DNA from 2 places in the Geobacillus lituanicus genome. Region 2 is predicted to be linked to the other one. Evidence: a T-box and tRNA genes for the amino acid it is inferred to sense, from the RefSeq annotation. Region 2 holds a T-box; the other holds one or more tRNA genes.

Evidence for each region. A T-box is a leader RNA that pairs with one kind of tRNA and senses whether it is charged. The one in region 2 lies ahead of thrS (threonine--tRNA ligase), so its partner is inferred to be a tRNA-Thr.
Region 1: it encodes a tRNA-Thr, which carries the amino acid that the T-box ahead of thrS (threonine--tRNA ligase) is inferred to sense. The anticodon was not compared.

Annotation. Positions count from the first base shown of each region.
Region 1 covers NZ_CP194773.1:545,138-552,652, reverse strand. The annotation lists partial or broken gene ACR1UW_RS02795 (CdaR family protein) at 1-341, opposite strand, end outside; gene cdaA (diadenylate cyclase CdaA) at 334-1,155, opposite strand; gene rsiW (anti-sigma-W factor RsiW) at 1,228-1,839, opposite strand; gene sigW (RNA polymerase sigma factor SigW) at 1,854-2,417, opposite strand; gene rocF (arginase) at 2,618-3,517, opposite strand; tRNA gene ACR1UW_RS02770 (tRNA-Ala) at 3,658-3,730, opposite strand; tRNA gene ACR1UW_RS02765 (tRNA-Gly) at 3,736-3,807, opposite strand; tRNA gene ACR1UW_RS02760 (tRNA-Lys) at 3,812-3,887, opposite strand; tRNA gene ACR1UW_RS02755 (tRNA-Gln) at 4,455-4,529, opposite strand; tRNA gene ACR1UW_RS02750 (tRNA-Glu) at 4,637-4,708, opposite strand; tRNA gene ACR1UW_RS02745 (tRNA-Thr) at 4,718-4,793, opposite strand; tRNA gene ACR1UW_RS02740 (tRNA-Asn) at 4,801-4,875, opposite strand; rRNA gene rrf (5S ribosomal RNA) at 5,128-5,244, opposite strand; rRNA gene ACR1UW_RS02730 (23S ribosomal RNA) at 5,488-7,515, opposite strand, start outside.
Region 2 covers NZ_CP194773.1:2,850,291-2,857,805, reverse strand. The annotation lists gene ytxC (putative sporulation protein YtxC) at 246-1,121, shown strand; T-box leader at 1,168-1,393, shown strand; gene thrS (threonine--tRNA ligase) at 1,443-3,386, shown strand; ribosomal protein L20 leader region at 3,601-3,732, shown strand; gene infC (translation initiation factor IF-3) at 3,728-4,306, shown strand; gene rpmI (50S ribosomal protein L35) at 4,320-4,520, shown strand; gene rplT (50S ribosomal protein L20) at 4,546-4,905, shown strand; gene ACR1UW_RS14615 (DUF1294 domain-containing protein) at 5,014-5,265, shown strand; gene ACR1UW_RS14610 (dUTP diphosphatase) at 5,281-5,766, shown strand; gene ACR1UW_RS14605 (M42 family metallopeptidase) at 5,859-6,947, shown strand; gene sspI (small acid-soluble spore protein SspI) at 6,976-7,185, opposite strand; gene msrA (peptide-methionine (S)-S-oxide reductase MsrA) at 7,455-7,515, shown strand, end outside.

The sequences.
Region 1 (7,515 bases), 930 kb from region 2:
AGATGTCCTTGTATTTGATCGGCACCGTGTATGTCCCTAACGGCAATTCCGTTAAATCGACATACACCTCGAAATTTCGCTGCAGAGCCGTCGGTTTGACGATGCTTGCCGGGCCTTGGAGCGTAACGTTCACGTATTTCGGGACGCCAGAATACGACCAAGTTGTCTTCATCATAGTAAGCGACCACCGGAATATCGATCAACGTTTCCGTATCTTCCTGGCCAAACGTGTTGCGCGTTTCACCGGTTTTCGCCCCGACATTGGCCGACATATACAGCATAATCGCCAGCAATAAAGAGACGACACGAATAAACCAAGGATGGTCCATCAACTTATCCATGTTTCTTCCCCCTCCACTGCCAACGGGAAGAAGCGGACGCCTTCGTCGCAGGAGCAAGTTCCCCCGTTAACAGCTCCCGAAACTCATCGATCGTTAAATCACGGTACAGCTCGCCGTTTTTCGTCAACGATACTGCTCCCGTCTCTTCCGACACGACGACGGTGACGCTGTCAGTCACTTCGCTGATGCCGAGCGCCGCCCGATGGCGCGTCCCGAGTTCCTTTGAAATGAACGGACTCTCCGATAGCGGCAAATAACAAGCGGCCGCAGCGATTTGATTTTTTTGAATAATCACCGCTCCGTCATGAAGCGGGGTGTTCGGAATGAAAATATTAATGAGCAGCTCCGGCGATACATGTGCGTTAAGCGTAATCCCCGTTTCCACATAATCACCCATTCCGGTTTCCCGCTCGATCGAAATGAGCGCCCCGATGCGCCGCTTCGCCATATACTCCGTGGCTTTGACGATGGCTTCCACCATCTGCAGCCGTTCCTCGTCTTCATTGACTGTGCTGCGTGTAAACAGCCGTCCACGGCCAAGCTGCTCGAGGGCGCGCCGCAATTCCGGCTGAAAAATAATGATGATCGCGAGAAATCCCCAAATGATCGCCTGATCCATCAGCCATTGCAGCGTTGTCAAACCGAGATAATTGCTCACGAAACGAACCAAAATAATTAAAAAAATGCCTTTTAACAGCTGAATGGCCTTCGTCCCGCGAATCATCATGATCAACTTGTAAATCACATACCAAACGACAAGGATATCAACCACTTTTAACAAATATGACACGATGGGGAGCTCTTCGAAGGACATCTTCACACTTCCTTTATCTCTAATTCCAACCTTCCGATGGTCATGGAAAAAGCCATCGGACGATGGCTGCCATCATTCAAGGGATTGGAGCGCATGGTGAACCCTCTCTTTAATATTATACCAAATCCATTCAAACACTTGATTAATTTCTTCTACTTCCCCGGTTACTTGTCCAGCAGACGCCATATATTTCTTCCCGTGGATCACCGTCACATCCCCATCGACCGTTCCTTCAATCCGAATCGATCCATTGCGAACTGTAATATCCCCTTTAACTGTTTGCCCTTCCGGCACGATCACTGTATGATCGCGGATGATGACATGTTCATCAGCTGAGACGGAAAACGCGCCTCTTTCCCCCCATGAAGAAGCTAAGCTGCCGAAAGTGAGCGCTAAAAACAACGAGGCAGCCGTAAGCAGCGGGTGGCGATGCAGGAAGCGGCGCAGCCGCGCGGTCTTTCTCTCTTTCGGCATCGCCTCCATAACCTTGGCTGCAAACGACGGCGGCGCCGCAACGTGGGCGGCATATTGGAGGAAAGCAACCGTCTTTTTCAGCTCGTGAAAATGGGCAGCGCACGCAGCGCACGAACGCAAATGTTCTTTCAGCTGCTGCTCTCCTTCTGGCTGGAGATCTCCATCAAAATAGCTGTGCATGAGCAACACGATTTCTTTCGGACATTCCATAGTCTCCCACCCTCTTATAAATGACCCAATTGCCTGCGCAACGCTTCGCGGCCGCGATGCAGCCGCGTTTTCACCGTGCCGACCGGCAACCCTAAAATCTCGCTAATCTCTTGCAACGACAAATCTTCCATATATTTCAACACGATCACGCTCCGGTATTTTTCCGGCAACTGCTCAATCGCTCGCTGCACCGTCTCTTGCAGCTCCAGGCTTTCCACTGCCTCCTCCGGGGATGTTTCGCGGGAAGGAAGCTGCGCCTGCATCGTCAATCCGTCCGTACCGTTTAGTTCTTCATCCAAATACACATCAGGCTTCCGTTTCCGCAGCTTATCGATCGTTAAATTCGTCGCAATCCGGTACAGCCATGTGGAAAATTTCATTTCCGGGTTGTACGTATCAATATGGACATAAGCGCGGATGAATGCCTCTTGTGCCGCATCTTCCGCCTCGTGCCGGTTGCCGAGCATTCGATAACAAAGGCGGTAAATCTTGTCCTTATACAAATCGACAAGATCCGCGTATGCGTTTTGATCCCCTTTTTGGATCGCCTTAATTCTCTTTTTAATAAATAGATCCATAAAATACAATACCCCCGCCTCACGGCTTACTGTATATTACGGCGCTCGATCAAGAAAAGTTTCATGCAACATATTTATTGTATCATACAACTGAAAAAGAGGAGACACCAAACAAATGGCAGCCCCTCTTTCACAAACAGCGGGAACAAATCATCATCATATCCGTGAATCCCGCAACCAACCCTCTTTGCTCACATGCATTAAATGAGTTTTTCACCAAACAACGACCCCATCAGCGCTACAGCCACTGATGCTGTTTTGTTCCGCTCATCCAAGATCGGGTTCACTTCGACAAATTCCGCTGAAGTGATGATTTGTGCTTCGGCCAGCATCTCCATCGCCAAATGGCTTTCGCGGTATGTCAATCCTCCAATGACAGGCGTCCCAACCCCCGGTGCGTCGCTTGGGTCAAGGCCATCCAAGTCAAGCGACAAATGGACGCCATCCGTTCGCTCTTTCAAATACGCGATCGTCTCTTCCATCACTTTCGTCATCCCAAGGCGGTCAACCTCATGCATCGTGTAAATTTTGATTCCTTTTTCGCGAATAAACCGCTTCTCTCCCTCATCAAGCGAACGGACTCCAATCAATACGACATGTTCCGGCTTGATTTTGGGGCTGTATCCACCGATTCCCGTCAGCGCCGGATGGCCAAACCCGAGGCTCGCCGCCAGCGGCATGCCATGAATGTTTCCAGACGGCGACGTCTCCTCCGTATTGACGTCACCGTGCGCGTCATACCAGATCACTCCAAGCCGCTCATAATGTTTCGCCACCCCGGCGAGCGTGCCAATGGCGATGCTATGGTCGCCGCCCAGCACAAGTGGGAAGCGCCCCCGCTGAACGACTTGGTCAACCGCCGCCGCGAGTTTCTCATTCGCCTCCGCAACCGCTTTCAAATTGCGCAACCGCGAATCCCCTTGCTCGGACAACCGCTCTGCTTTCCCAATTGGAATATCTCCCAAATCTTCAATATCGTAATGAAGACGTTCCAGACGTTCGATGATGCCTGCATAACGCATCGCGCTCGGCCCCATATCAACGCCGCGGCGTGTCTGCCCTAAATCCATCGGAACCCCGATAATTGAAATTGGCTTCATGCTGTCTCCCACTCCTTTCGTTACGTCTTTATTGTAGAGGAAAGAAAGGGGATGACTCAACTTGACAAAATTTTGAATATTTATACCGATATAACAAAAAAGAGCAGACTGCTTGTGGTTGTCAAGCAGTCTGCTCTTGATGGAGCCTATCGGGATCGAACCGATGACCTCCTGCGTGCAAAGCAGGCGCTCTCCCAGCTGAGCTAAGGCCCCGCCCAAGCGGAAGACGGGACTCGAACCCGCGACCCCCACCTTGGCAAGGTGGTGTTCTACCACTGAACTACTTCCGCGCTATGGTGAGCCATGGAGGACTCGAACCTCCGACCCTCTGATTAAAAGTCAGATGCTCTACCTACTGAGCTAATGGCTCATGGTTAGGTATACACTCACAGTGAACGATGTCCCTTCCTCTACTAGCATATTCGAAGATGTCAGATGCGTCGGGACAACTCGTAGCAAACTCGATGATGTAACGCTCGTTGCTCTACCTACTGAGCTAATGGCTCATGGGTTCAATAACACTCCGAGACAACGATGCCCCTTCCTCTACAAGCTTATTCGAAGATGTCAAGTGCGTCGGGGCAACTCGAAGCAAATTCGAAGATGCAACGCTCGTTGCTCTACCTACTGAGCTAATGGCTCATGGTTAGGTATACACTCACAGTGAACGATGTCCCTTCCTCTACTAGCATATTCGAAGATGTCAGATGCGTCGGGACAACTCGTAGCAAACTCGATGATGTAACGCTCGTTGCTCTACCTACTGAGCTAATGGCTCATGGGTTCAATAACACTCCGAGACAACGATGCCCCTTCCTCTACAAGCTTATTCGAAGATGTCAAGTGCGTCGGGGCAACTCGAAGCAAATTCGAAGATGTAGCGCTCGTTGCTGAACGAATGACCCATAGCATGTAAATTTTATGTACAAAAAAATAATGGCTGGGCTAGCTGGATTCGAACCAGCGCATCACGGAGTCAAAGTCCGTTGCCTTACCGCTTGGCTATAGCCCAACGCTGTGAAACGATTCGATATCCAGTAATTATTATGTCACTGTTGCAATGTGGCTATACATTTTCAAATCAACCGCCCTTCGAAGGGCGGTTGATTTGAACGAAAGTGACCCGTACGGGATTCGAACCCGTGTTACCGCCGTGAAAGGGCGGTGTCTTAACCACTTGACCAACGGGCCAGTGAGAAATGGAGCTTCCAACCGGGCTCGAACCGGTGACCTCTTCCTTACCATGGAAGTGCTCTACCTACTGAGCTATGGAAGCATAAAAATGGCTCCGCAAGTAGGATTCGAACCTACGACCTACCGGTTAACAGCCGGTTGCTCTACCGCTGAGCTATTGCGGAATGATGAATAAACTATATGTCATGCACATCTTCTCAATGTGCTTGTTGCCTCTTCCTCTGCCAACTAATTCAAGGAAGCGAGATGCGTCGAGGCAATTTGAAATAAAAGTCCAACATGCTAAAAATCAGTGTCCCTTCCTCTGCCAGCCAATTCATAAAGAGTCAGATACGTCGGGACAACTCAAAGTAAATTCAAAGTAAATTCAACGATGCTAAAGCTCGTCGCTGAGCTATTGCGAAGTGAATAACATTGCCTAGCAGCGACCTACTCTTGCAGGGGCGTTGGCCCCAACTACCATCGGCGCTGGAGGGCTTAACTTCCGTGTTCGGGATGGGAACGGGTGTTTCCCCTCCGCTATCACCACTAGGCAATGGATGATCGATTTGCTTTAGACAATAATTATTATATCCACCCTGCTTTATTTGTCAACAGGAAGTTCATTCCTTCAAAACTAGATAACCGTCGGAAGAAGCCGGGGCGCTTTCACTTTTCATTGTCTAGCTCCGGCTCGCCGCCGCTCGGGGTCAAATAACCTTCCCCCTCGGGGTGCTAGCACCCCTGCGGGTGAAGAACATTTGCCCGTCGCGGCGAACCGCTCGCCTGCGCTTTTCTAGGTTAAGCCCTCGATCGATTAGTATCCGTCAGCTCCACGTGTCGCCACGCTTCCACCTCGGACCTATCGACCTCGTCATCTTCGAGGGATCTTACCCGCCTGACGCGGTGGGAAATCTCATCTTGAGGGGGGCTTCACGCTTAGATGCTTTCAGCGCTTATCCCGTCCGCACATAGCTACCCAGCGGTGCCCCTGGCGGGACAACTGGTACACCAGCGGTGCGTCCATCCCGGTCCTCTCGTACTAAGGACAGCTCCTCTCAAATTTCCTGCGCCCGCGACGGATAGGGACCGAACTGTCTCACGACGTTCTGAACCCAGCTCGCGTACCGCTTTAATGGGCGAACAGCCCAACCCTTGGGACCGACTACAGCCCCAGGATGCGATGAGCCGACATCGAGGTGCCAAACCTCCCCGTCGATGTGGACTCTTGGGGGAGATCAGCCTGTTATCCCCGGGGTAGCTTTTATCCGTTGAGCGATGGCCCTTCCATGCGGAACCACCGGATCACTAAGCCCGACTTTCGTCCCTGCTCGACCTGTCCGTCTCGCAGTCAAGCTCCCTTATGCCTTTGCACTCTCCGAATGATTTCCAACCATTCTGAGGGAACCTTTGGGCGCCTCCGTTACCTTTTGGGAGGCGACCGCCCCAGTCAAACTGCCCACCTGACACTGTCTCCCACCCCGCTAAGGGGTGCGGGTTAGAACTTCAATACCGCCAGGGTGGTATCCCACCGCCGCCTCCACCGAAGCTGGCGCTCCGGCTTCCCAGGCTCCCACCTATCCTGTACAAGCGATACCAAAATTCCATATCAGGCTGCAGTAAAGCTCCACGGGGTCTTTCCGTCCTGTCGCGGGTAACCTGCATCTTCACAGGTAGTATAATTTCACCGGGTCTCTCGTTGAGACAGCGCCCAAGTCGTTACACCTTTCGTGCGGGTCGGAACTTACCCGACAAGGAATTTCGCTACCTTAGGACCGTTATAGTTACGGCCGCCGTTTACTGGGGCTTCGGTTCGCACCTTCGCTTCCGCTAAGCGCTCCCCTTAACCTTCCAGCACCGGGCAGGTGTCAGCCCCTATACGTCGCCTTTCGGCTTCGCAGAGACCTGTGTTTTTGATAAACAGTCGCTTGGGCCTTTTCACTGCGGCTCGTTCGGGCTCTTCACCCAAACGAGCACCCCTTCTCCCGAAGTTACGGGGTCATTTTGCCGAGTTCCTTAACGAGAGTTCTCCCGCGCGCCTTAGGATTCTCTCCTCGCCTACCTGTGTCGGTTTGCGGTACGGGCACCTCTTCCCTCGCTAGAGGCTTTTCTTGGCAGTGTGAAATCGGGGACTTCCGGATGACTCCGTCGCCATCACCGCTTGGCCTTACAATCCGCGGATTTGCCTACGGATCAGCCTTGCGGCTTGGACAGGCTCTTCCAGCCGCCTGCTCGCCCTATCCTCCTGCGTCCCCCCATCGCTCAAACGGGAAGGAGGTGGTACAGGAATCTCAACCTGTTGTCCATCACCTACGCCTTTCGGCCTCGGCTTAGGTCCCGACTAACCCTGAGCGGACGAACCTTCCTCAGGAACCCTTAGGCTTTCGGCGCAGAGGATTCTCACCTCTGTTTTCGCTACTCATACCGGCATTCTCACTTCTAAGCGCTCCACCAGTCCTTCCGGTCTGGCTTCAACGCCCTTAGAACGCTCCCCTACCGATGACCAACGGTCATCCCGCAGCTTCGGCGGCACGTTTAGCCCCGGTACATTTTCGGCGCAGAGTCACTCGACCAGTGAGCTATTACGCACTCTTTAAATGGTGGCTGCTTCTAAGCCAACATCCTGGTTGTCTTTGCAACTCCACATCCTTTTCCACTGAACGTGCACTTTGGGGCCTTAGCTGGCGATCTGGGCTGTTTCCCTCTCGACCACGGATCTTATCACTCGCAGTCTGACTCCCGGGCATAAGTCGTTGGCATTCGGAGTTTGACTGGGTTCGGTAACCCGATGAGGGCCCCTAGCCCAATCAGTGCTCTACCTCCAA
Region 2 (7,515 bases):
GCAAGGGGGCGCCGTTTTTCTGCGCTGGGGCGGAAAGGATGCATTCTCCGCCAGCCGCCAAGGAGCGGGGCATCTTGGCGAATGAACCCGTTGCGAATGTCTGTGCGCTCCGTCCGCCGCAGCCGCCGAGCGGCGCATCCCTGTAGGCGGGAAACGTTGGACGTTTTGCGCTTTTTTAGTCTAAACAGCTGGTTGTCCCCATATATATAAACCAAGCGTTGATCTCGGAGAAGGGGGGACAGCGGGTGATCGAAATCCATTTTGACAAGGCAAGCGAGGCGGAGAAACTGTTTTGGCTGCTGAATGAACGGAAACGGGATGCCTGTCCGCTGTTTCACGCCGCTTACGACGGAAACAAGACCGTGGCGGTTTACATATACGGCGACGAGAAGCACGTGCTCGAGACGTATATCATACCAGCCATGACTGCATTTGTGCAGTCTGTCCTCGAAGACCGGCTGTTGTTGTCGATCATTTCCGGTGTCTTTTATTTTCGCGACCGCGAGGAACAGCAGCAAATTTTGGCGCTCGCCCATTCGTTTTTGGACGGTGAACGGCGCGATTATCAGAAAGGGGCGGAGTTTGCTGCTTCGCGCATGGCGCTGCTGCGCGAGGCGTTCGCTTCGTTTTTGCGCGACGGGCTGTCCTTCTCGTTTTCGTCGTTTGTCACCTTTCGGCTGAAGCCGTACATCGAGCGGCTTGAACATTATGTCGGGCTCGCGATTGACGAGTACAAATTGGAGCAAGAGTATCAAACTTTCGTGCAAATGCTGCGCGAATGCCTGGTTGGCCGGACGCCGCAATGGCCGCGCCTGTATTTGGTGCACGACCCGCCGCACTTCGTGTTTTACGACCGCCACCGCCGCGAGCTGTCGGCGGCGGAAGTGAAACAGCTGATCGACCGCCATCTCGTCGTCAGCCAGCCGATGTATATCGATTCTTCGGTGCTCGCGCCGCTTGTCTCGCTTGCTCCGGCGGAAATTGAGCTGTATACCGACCACCCGGATGACGGCATGGTGCAGACGCTGCAAAACGTGTTTCAAGAGCGGCTTCGCCTCCGCCGCCGCGCTGATTTTTCCCGCTTGTTTGTCGCCAGCGCCGGAAATGGGGAAGAATCTTGATTTTTCTTTTCGGTTCCGCTATAATATCGTACATGAATAACCGCATAGACAAGCGATGACGAGGATATGGGTGCATTTTTACGGTTTCCAGAGAGGGAAGGCGGCGGCTGGAACCTTCCTAACACGAAAAATGCGCTTACCCCCTCAGAGCTGCGGCAGCGAACGGAGCGCCCAGTAGTTGCCGCCGGTGGCTAGCCGTTATTGTTGTTGAGCCATGGCGTTGTGTTGCCATGGGAAGAAGGGTGGAACCACGACGAAAACTCGTCCCTTTTGAGGGAGGAGTTTTTTTCTTTTTTAATTATGACAAAGGAGTGATTGCCGATGCCAGACATGATTCGCATCACGTTCCCGGACGGGGCGCAAAAGGAGTTTGCGAGCGGGACATCGACCGAAGACATCGCCGCGTCGATCAGTCCGGGGCTGAAGAAAAAAGCGATCGCCGGGAAACTGAACGGCCGGTTCGTCGATTTGCGCACGCCGCTTCATGAGGACGGCGAGCTGGTGATTATCACCCAAGATATGCCAGAGGCGCTTGATATTTTGCGCCATAGCGCCGCCCATTTAATGGCGCAGGCGATCAAACGGCTGTATCGCAACGTCAAGCTCGGCGTCGGACCCGTTATTGAAAACGGCTTCTACTATGATATCGATATGGAGCATAAGCTGACGCCGGACGATTTGCCGAAAATTGAGGCGGAAATGCGCAACATTGTCAAAGAAAACTTGGATATCGTCCGCAAAGAAGTGAGCCGTGAAGAAGCTATCCGGCTGTATGAAGAAATCGGCGATGAGTTGAAGCTCGAGTTGATCGCTGATATTCCAGAAGGCGAGACGATTTCCATTTACGAGCAAGGCGAGTTTTTCGACCTTTGCCGCGGCGTGCACGTGCCGTCGACCGGCAAGATCAAAGAATTCAAGCTGCTCAGCATCTCGGGAGCCTACTGGCGCGGTGACAGCAACAACAAAATGCTGCAGCGCATTTACGGGACAGCGTTTTTCAAGAAGGAAGATTTGGAGCGCTATTTGCATCTTCTCGAAGAGGCAAAGGAGCGCGATCACCGCAAATTAGGAAAAGAGCTTGAGCTGTTTGCGACGTCGCAAAAAGTCGGGCAAGGCTTGCCGCTTTGGCTGCCGAAGGGGGCGACGATCCGCCGGATCATTGAACGGTATATCGTCGACAAAGAAATCGAGCTTGGCTATGACCATGTGTATACGCCGGTGCTCGGCAGCGTCGAGCTGTACAAAACGTCAGGACACTGGGACCATTACAAAGAAAACATGTTCCCACCGATGGAAATGGACAATGAACAGCTTGTGCTGCGTCCGATGAACTGCCCGCACCATATGATGATTTACAAAAGCAAGCTGCACAGCTACCGTGAGCTGCCGATTCGCATCGCCGAACTTGGCACGATGCACCGCTACGAAATGTCCGGAGCGCTTACCGGCTTGCAGCGCGTCCGCGGCATGACGCTTAATGACGCCCATATTTTCGTGCGCCCTGACCAAATTAAAGACGAGTTTAAACGTGTCGTCAACTTGATTTTAGAAGTATACAAAGATTTCGGGCTTGACGAGTACTCGTTCCGCTTGTCATACCGCGATCCGCATGACAAAGAAAAATATTACGACGACGATGAAATGTGGGAAAAAGCGCAACGAATGCTGCGCGAAGCGATGGACGAGCTCGGTCTCGACTACTATGAGGCTGAAGGGGAAGCGGCGTTTTACGGGCCGAAGCTCGATGTGCAAGTGCGCACGGCGCTCGGCAAAGACGAAACGCTCTCAACGGTGCAGCTCGACTTCCTCTTGCCGGAACGTTTTGACCTTACGTACATCGGCGAAGACGGGAAGCCGCACCGCCCGGTTGTCATCCACCGCGGCGTCGTCTCAACGATGGAGCGGTTTGTCGCGTTCTTGATCGAAGAATACAAAGGCGCGTTCCCGACATGGCTCGCCCCGGTTCAAGTCAAGGTGATCCCGGTGTCGCCGGAGGCGCACCTCGATTACGCCTATGACGTGCAGCGGACGCTGAAAGAACGCGGCTTCCGCGTTGAAGTCGACGAGCGCGACGAAAAAATCGGCTACAAAATCCGCGAAGCGCAAATGCAAAAAATCCCGTACATGCTCGTTGTCGGCGACAAAGAGGCGGCCGAGCGAGCGGTCAACGTCCGACGCTACGGCGAAAAAGAGAGCCGGACGATGGGGCTTGATGAATTTGCCGCCTTGTTAGCGGAAGACGTGCGGGAAAAACGGGCGAAATAAGGAACGACCTATGGCGGTCCGACGCGTTTCGGACCGCTTTTTTTTCGCGCGCAGGCGGAGGCTGGAGCGCATTGTTGCGGTCAACTGAAAATTTTCTCTTGCTAACGAAGTGAGAATCCATTATAATAAAGGACGTTGTGTTTATCAAGAGCCGCTCCTTGACATGCCATCGCCAAGGTGGTATAGTGTATAAAGTGGAATGATTGCTTGTTTGTAACGAAAGCAGAAGCGCCCGCTTCTCACCTGACCGACGCCAAGAAGGCTGTTGGCAGGTTGTTACGGTTCGCCAACTTTTTGTCCGAACGTCGTGCGCGGGTGCTTTGTGCATCCGCGCTTTTTCGTTGAGAGCGGGCTCTGCCGGCAAACAAGCCAGTTGGAAAAAACCTTGGAGGTGGCTCATTATTAGCAAAGATTTCATTATCAACGAGCAAATTCGTGCCCGGGAAGTGCGCTTGATCGATCAAAACGGCGACCAACTTGGCATCAAGTCGAAGCAGGAAGCGCTCGAAATTGCGGCGAGACGCAACTTGGACCTCGTGCTTGTGGCGCCGAACGCCAAACCGCCTGTTTGCCGCATCATGGATTACGGGAAATTCCGCTTCGAGCAGCAGAAGAAAGAAAAAGAAGCGCGCAAAAAGCAAAAGGTCATCAATGTGAAAGAAGTGCGCCTCAGCCCAACGATCGAGGAGCATGACTTCAACACGAAACTGCGCAACGCGCGCAAGTTTTTGGAAAAAGGCGATAAAGTGAAAGCGACGATCCGCTTCAAAGGACGGGCGATCACCCATAAAGAAATCGGACAGCGCGTCCTTGACCGCTTCTCGGAAGCGTGCGCCGACATCGCGGTCGTCGAAACGGCGCCGAAAATGGACGGGCGCAACATGTTTCTCGTGCTCGCACCGAAAAACGACAACAAGTAAGGAGGAAACTGTGATGCCAAAAATGAAAACTCACCGCGGCTCGGCGAAACGGTTCAAAAAGACGGCGAGCGGCAAATTGAAACGCGGCCATGCGTATACGAGCCACTTGTTTGCCAATAAAACGAAAAAACAAAAACGCCAGTTGCGCAAAGCGACGCTCGTTTCGCCTGGCGATTTCAAACGCATTCGCCAAATGCTCGACAACTTGAAATAACGACCGACTATAGGAGGGAACGATTATGCCACGCGTAAAAGGTGGACCAGTGACGCGCAGACGTCGCAAAAAAGTATTGAAGCTTGCGAAAGGCTATTTCGGCGCGAAACACGCGTTATATAGAGTTGCGAACCAGCAAGTGATGAAATCGCTCATGTATGCGTATCGCGACCGCCGTCAACGGAAGCGCGATTTCCGCAAACTGTGGATCGCCCGCATCAATGCGGCGGCCCGCCAAAACGGCCTGTCGTACAGCCGTTTGATGCACGGCTTGAAATTGGCCGGCGTCGAAGTCAACCGGAAAATGCTCGCCGACTTGGCGGTCAACGACCAAGCGGCGTTTGCCCAACTCGCCGATTTGGCGAAAGCGAACTTGAATAAGTAACCATGACGGCCATCCTGACAAAGGGTGGCCGTTTTTCTTCGGCAACGAAATGGGGGGGCTTGAAAGCCGATCAGCGCTGCTGTTTTTCTGTCAAGGAAAGGGATGGATATGGTACAATACGGAATAGCGATCAATCTTCTTGCCTTTTTTATGATGGGGCTCGACAAACAAAAAGCGAAACGCCGCCGCTTTCGCATCGCCGAGCGGACGCTTTGGCTGCTGGCGTTTGCGGGCGGGGCCATCGGTGCGGCAGCTGGAATGTACACGTTTCGCCATAAAACGCGCCATTCGGCTTTTCGCTATGGGCTTCCGCTGCTGGCAGCCGCGGAGGCGTTTTTCTATTGGAACTGGATGTGGTAGAAGGGGGAAAAGAGCATGGATTGGCCTTTGCTTTACGATATGCAGCGCATGTTGGATGAGCGGATTGAAACAGAGCACGGCCTTATGCATGAGGACTTGTTCAATCGGAAAATGCTTGCGTTTCTCGTCGAACTTGGGGAGCTGGCCAATGAGACGCGCTGTTTTAAATTTTGGAGCATCAAACCGCCCGCGCCAGCCGAGCGAGTGCTTGAGGAATATGTGGACGGCTTGCATTTTTTATTGTCGCTTGGGCTGGATTGCGGGCTGTTTTATGAAAGCCGGGAGCTTCCGGCTGTCGAGCGGCCGCTTGTTGAGCAGTTTTTGGCCATCTTTCGCGCCGCCGAGCGGTTCGGGGAGACGAGAGCGCGAGGGGAATATGATGCGCTGTTTGCGGAGTATTGGCGGCTTGGCGTGGCGCTCGGTTTTTCTTCCGACGACATCGAGGCGGCGTATCGGCGGAAAAATGAAGTGAACCACAAGCGGCAAAACGAGCGCTACTGATCTTTTTTCGGGTGGCGAATGATTCATTTTGCCAATCGTCAGCCTTTTCAAGTATAATAAAAAAGTGGACAAAACCGGAAAGGGGTGCCAAGATGGTGAAGCTCGATGAAACGTTGACAATGCTGAAAGCGTTGACCGATGCGAAAGGCGTCCCCGGCAATGAGCGGGAAGCGCGCGATGTGATGAAGACATACATAGCTCCGTATGCGGATGAAGTGACAACGGATGGCCTCGGCAGCTTGATCGCCAAAAAAGAAGGGAAATCAGGCGGGCCGAAAGTGATGATCGCCGGCCATTTGGATGAAGTCGGCTTTATGGTGACGCAAATCGACGACAAAGGATTCATCCGCTTCCAAACGCTTGGCGGATGGTGGAGCCAAGTAATGCTCGCCCAGCGCGTGACGATCGTGACGAAAAAAGGCGACATCACCGGCGTCATCGGCTCAAAGCCGCCGCACATTTTGCCGCCGGAGGCGCGCAAAAAACCGGTCGACATCAAAGACATGTTCATCGACATCGGCGCGACAAGCCGCGAGGAAGCGATGGAGTGGGGCGTCCGCCCGGGCGATATGATCGTGCCGTATTTTGAATTTACGGTATTGAACAATGAAAAAATGCTGCTCGCGAAAGCATGGGACAACCGGATCGGCTGTGCGGTCGCCATCGATGTGCTCAAGCAGTTAAAAGGCGTCGACCACCCGAACACCGTATACGGCGTCGGCACGGTGCAAGAGGAAGTCGGCTTGCGCGGTGCGCGCACAGCGGCCCAGTTCATTCAGCCGGATATCGCGTTTGCTGTTGATGTCGGCATTGCCGGCGATACACCGGGCGTGTCGGAAAAAGAAGCGATGGGCAAACTCGGCGCCGGCCCGCACATCGTCCTGTACGACGCGACGATGGTGTCGCACCGCGGCTTGCGCGAATTCGTCATCGAAGTGGCGGAAGAGATGAACATTCCGTACCATTTTGATGCCATGCCGGGCGGCGGTACGGATGCGGGAGCAATTCACTTAACCGGTATCGGCGTTCCGTCGCTCACGATCGCCATTCCGACGCGCTACATCCACTCGCACGCCGCCATTTTGCATCGCGACGATTATGAAAACACGGTCAAGCTGCTTGTCGAAGTAATCAAACGGCTTGAAGCCGACAAAGTGAAACAACTGACGTTTGACGAATAAAAACACCGGCCGATTCGGCCGGTGTTCGTCATTGTTTAACCGCCTGCTCGAGCGTGGTGAGCATCATGTCTTTTTGCTGTTCATTGGCGTGCGTCCAAATGGCTTCAAAGAGGACGCCGAGGCCGGGCAAATATTTTTCCTCGCCACGCTGGATCGCGTCCTCGATTGTATTCTCGAGCTGTTCTTTCGAGTTGTTGGCGACGTTGTGCATAATGGCTTTCCGCAAGTTCAAATCCATTTGTCTCACCTCATTGGCCGTATTGTACACCGTTATCGTTTGCCAATGGCGGCGGATTTATACATGGAGCGGCTCTCGTATATGGTATAATAGAGGAAAAACTAGACCGAAATGAAACGACAGCTTGACTCAGTGACATGAGCGGCCGGCGTGCGGAACGGAACGAGCCTGGCTTTGTGAAGGAACTTGGCTTTGGTCGTGAAAGATGACAACGGCACACATTTTGTTATAATCAAATGAAGAAACTTGACGAATGAGGTGACGACACAATGGAAAAAGCGACATTCGCCGGCGGCTGCTTTTGGTGCATGGTGACGCCGTTTGAGGAGC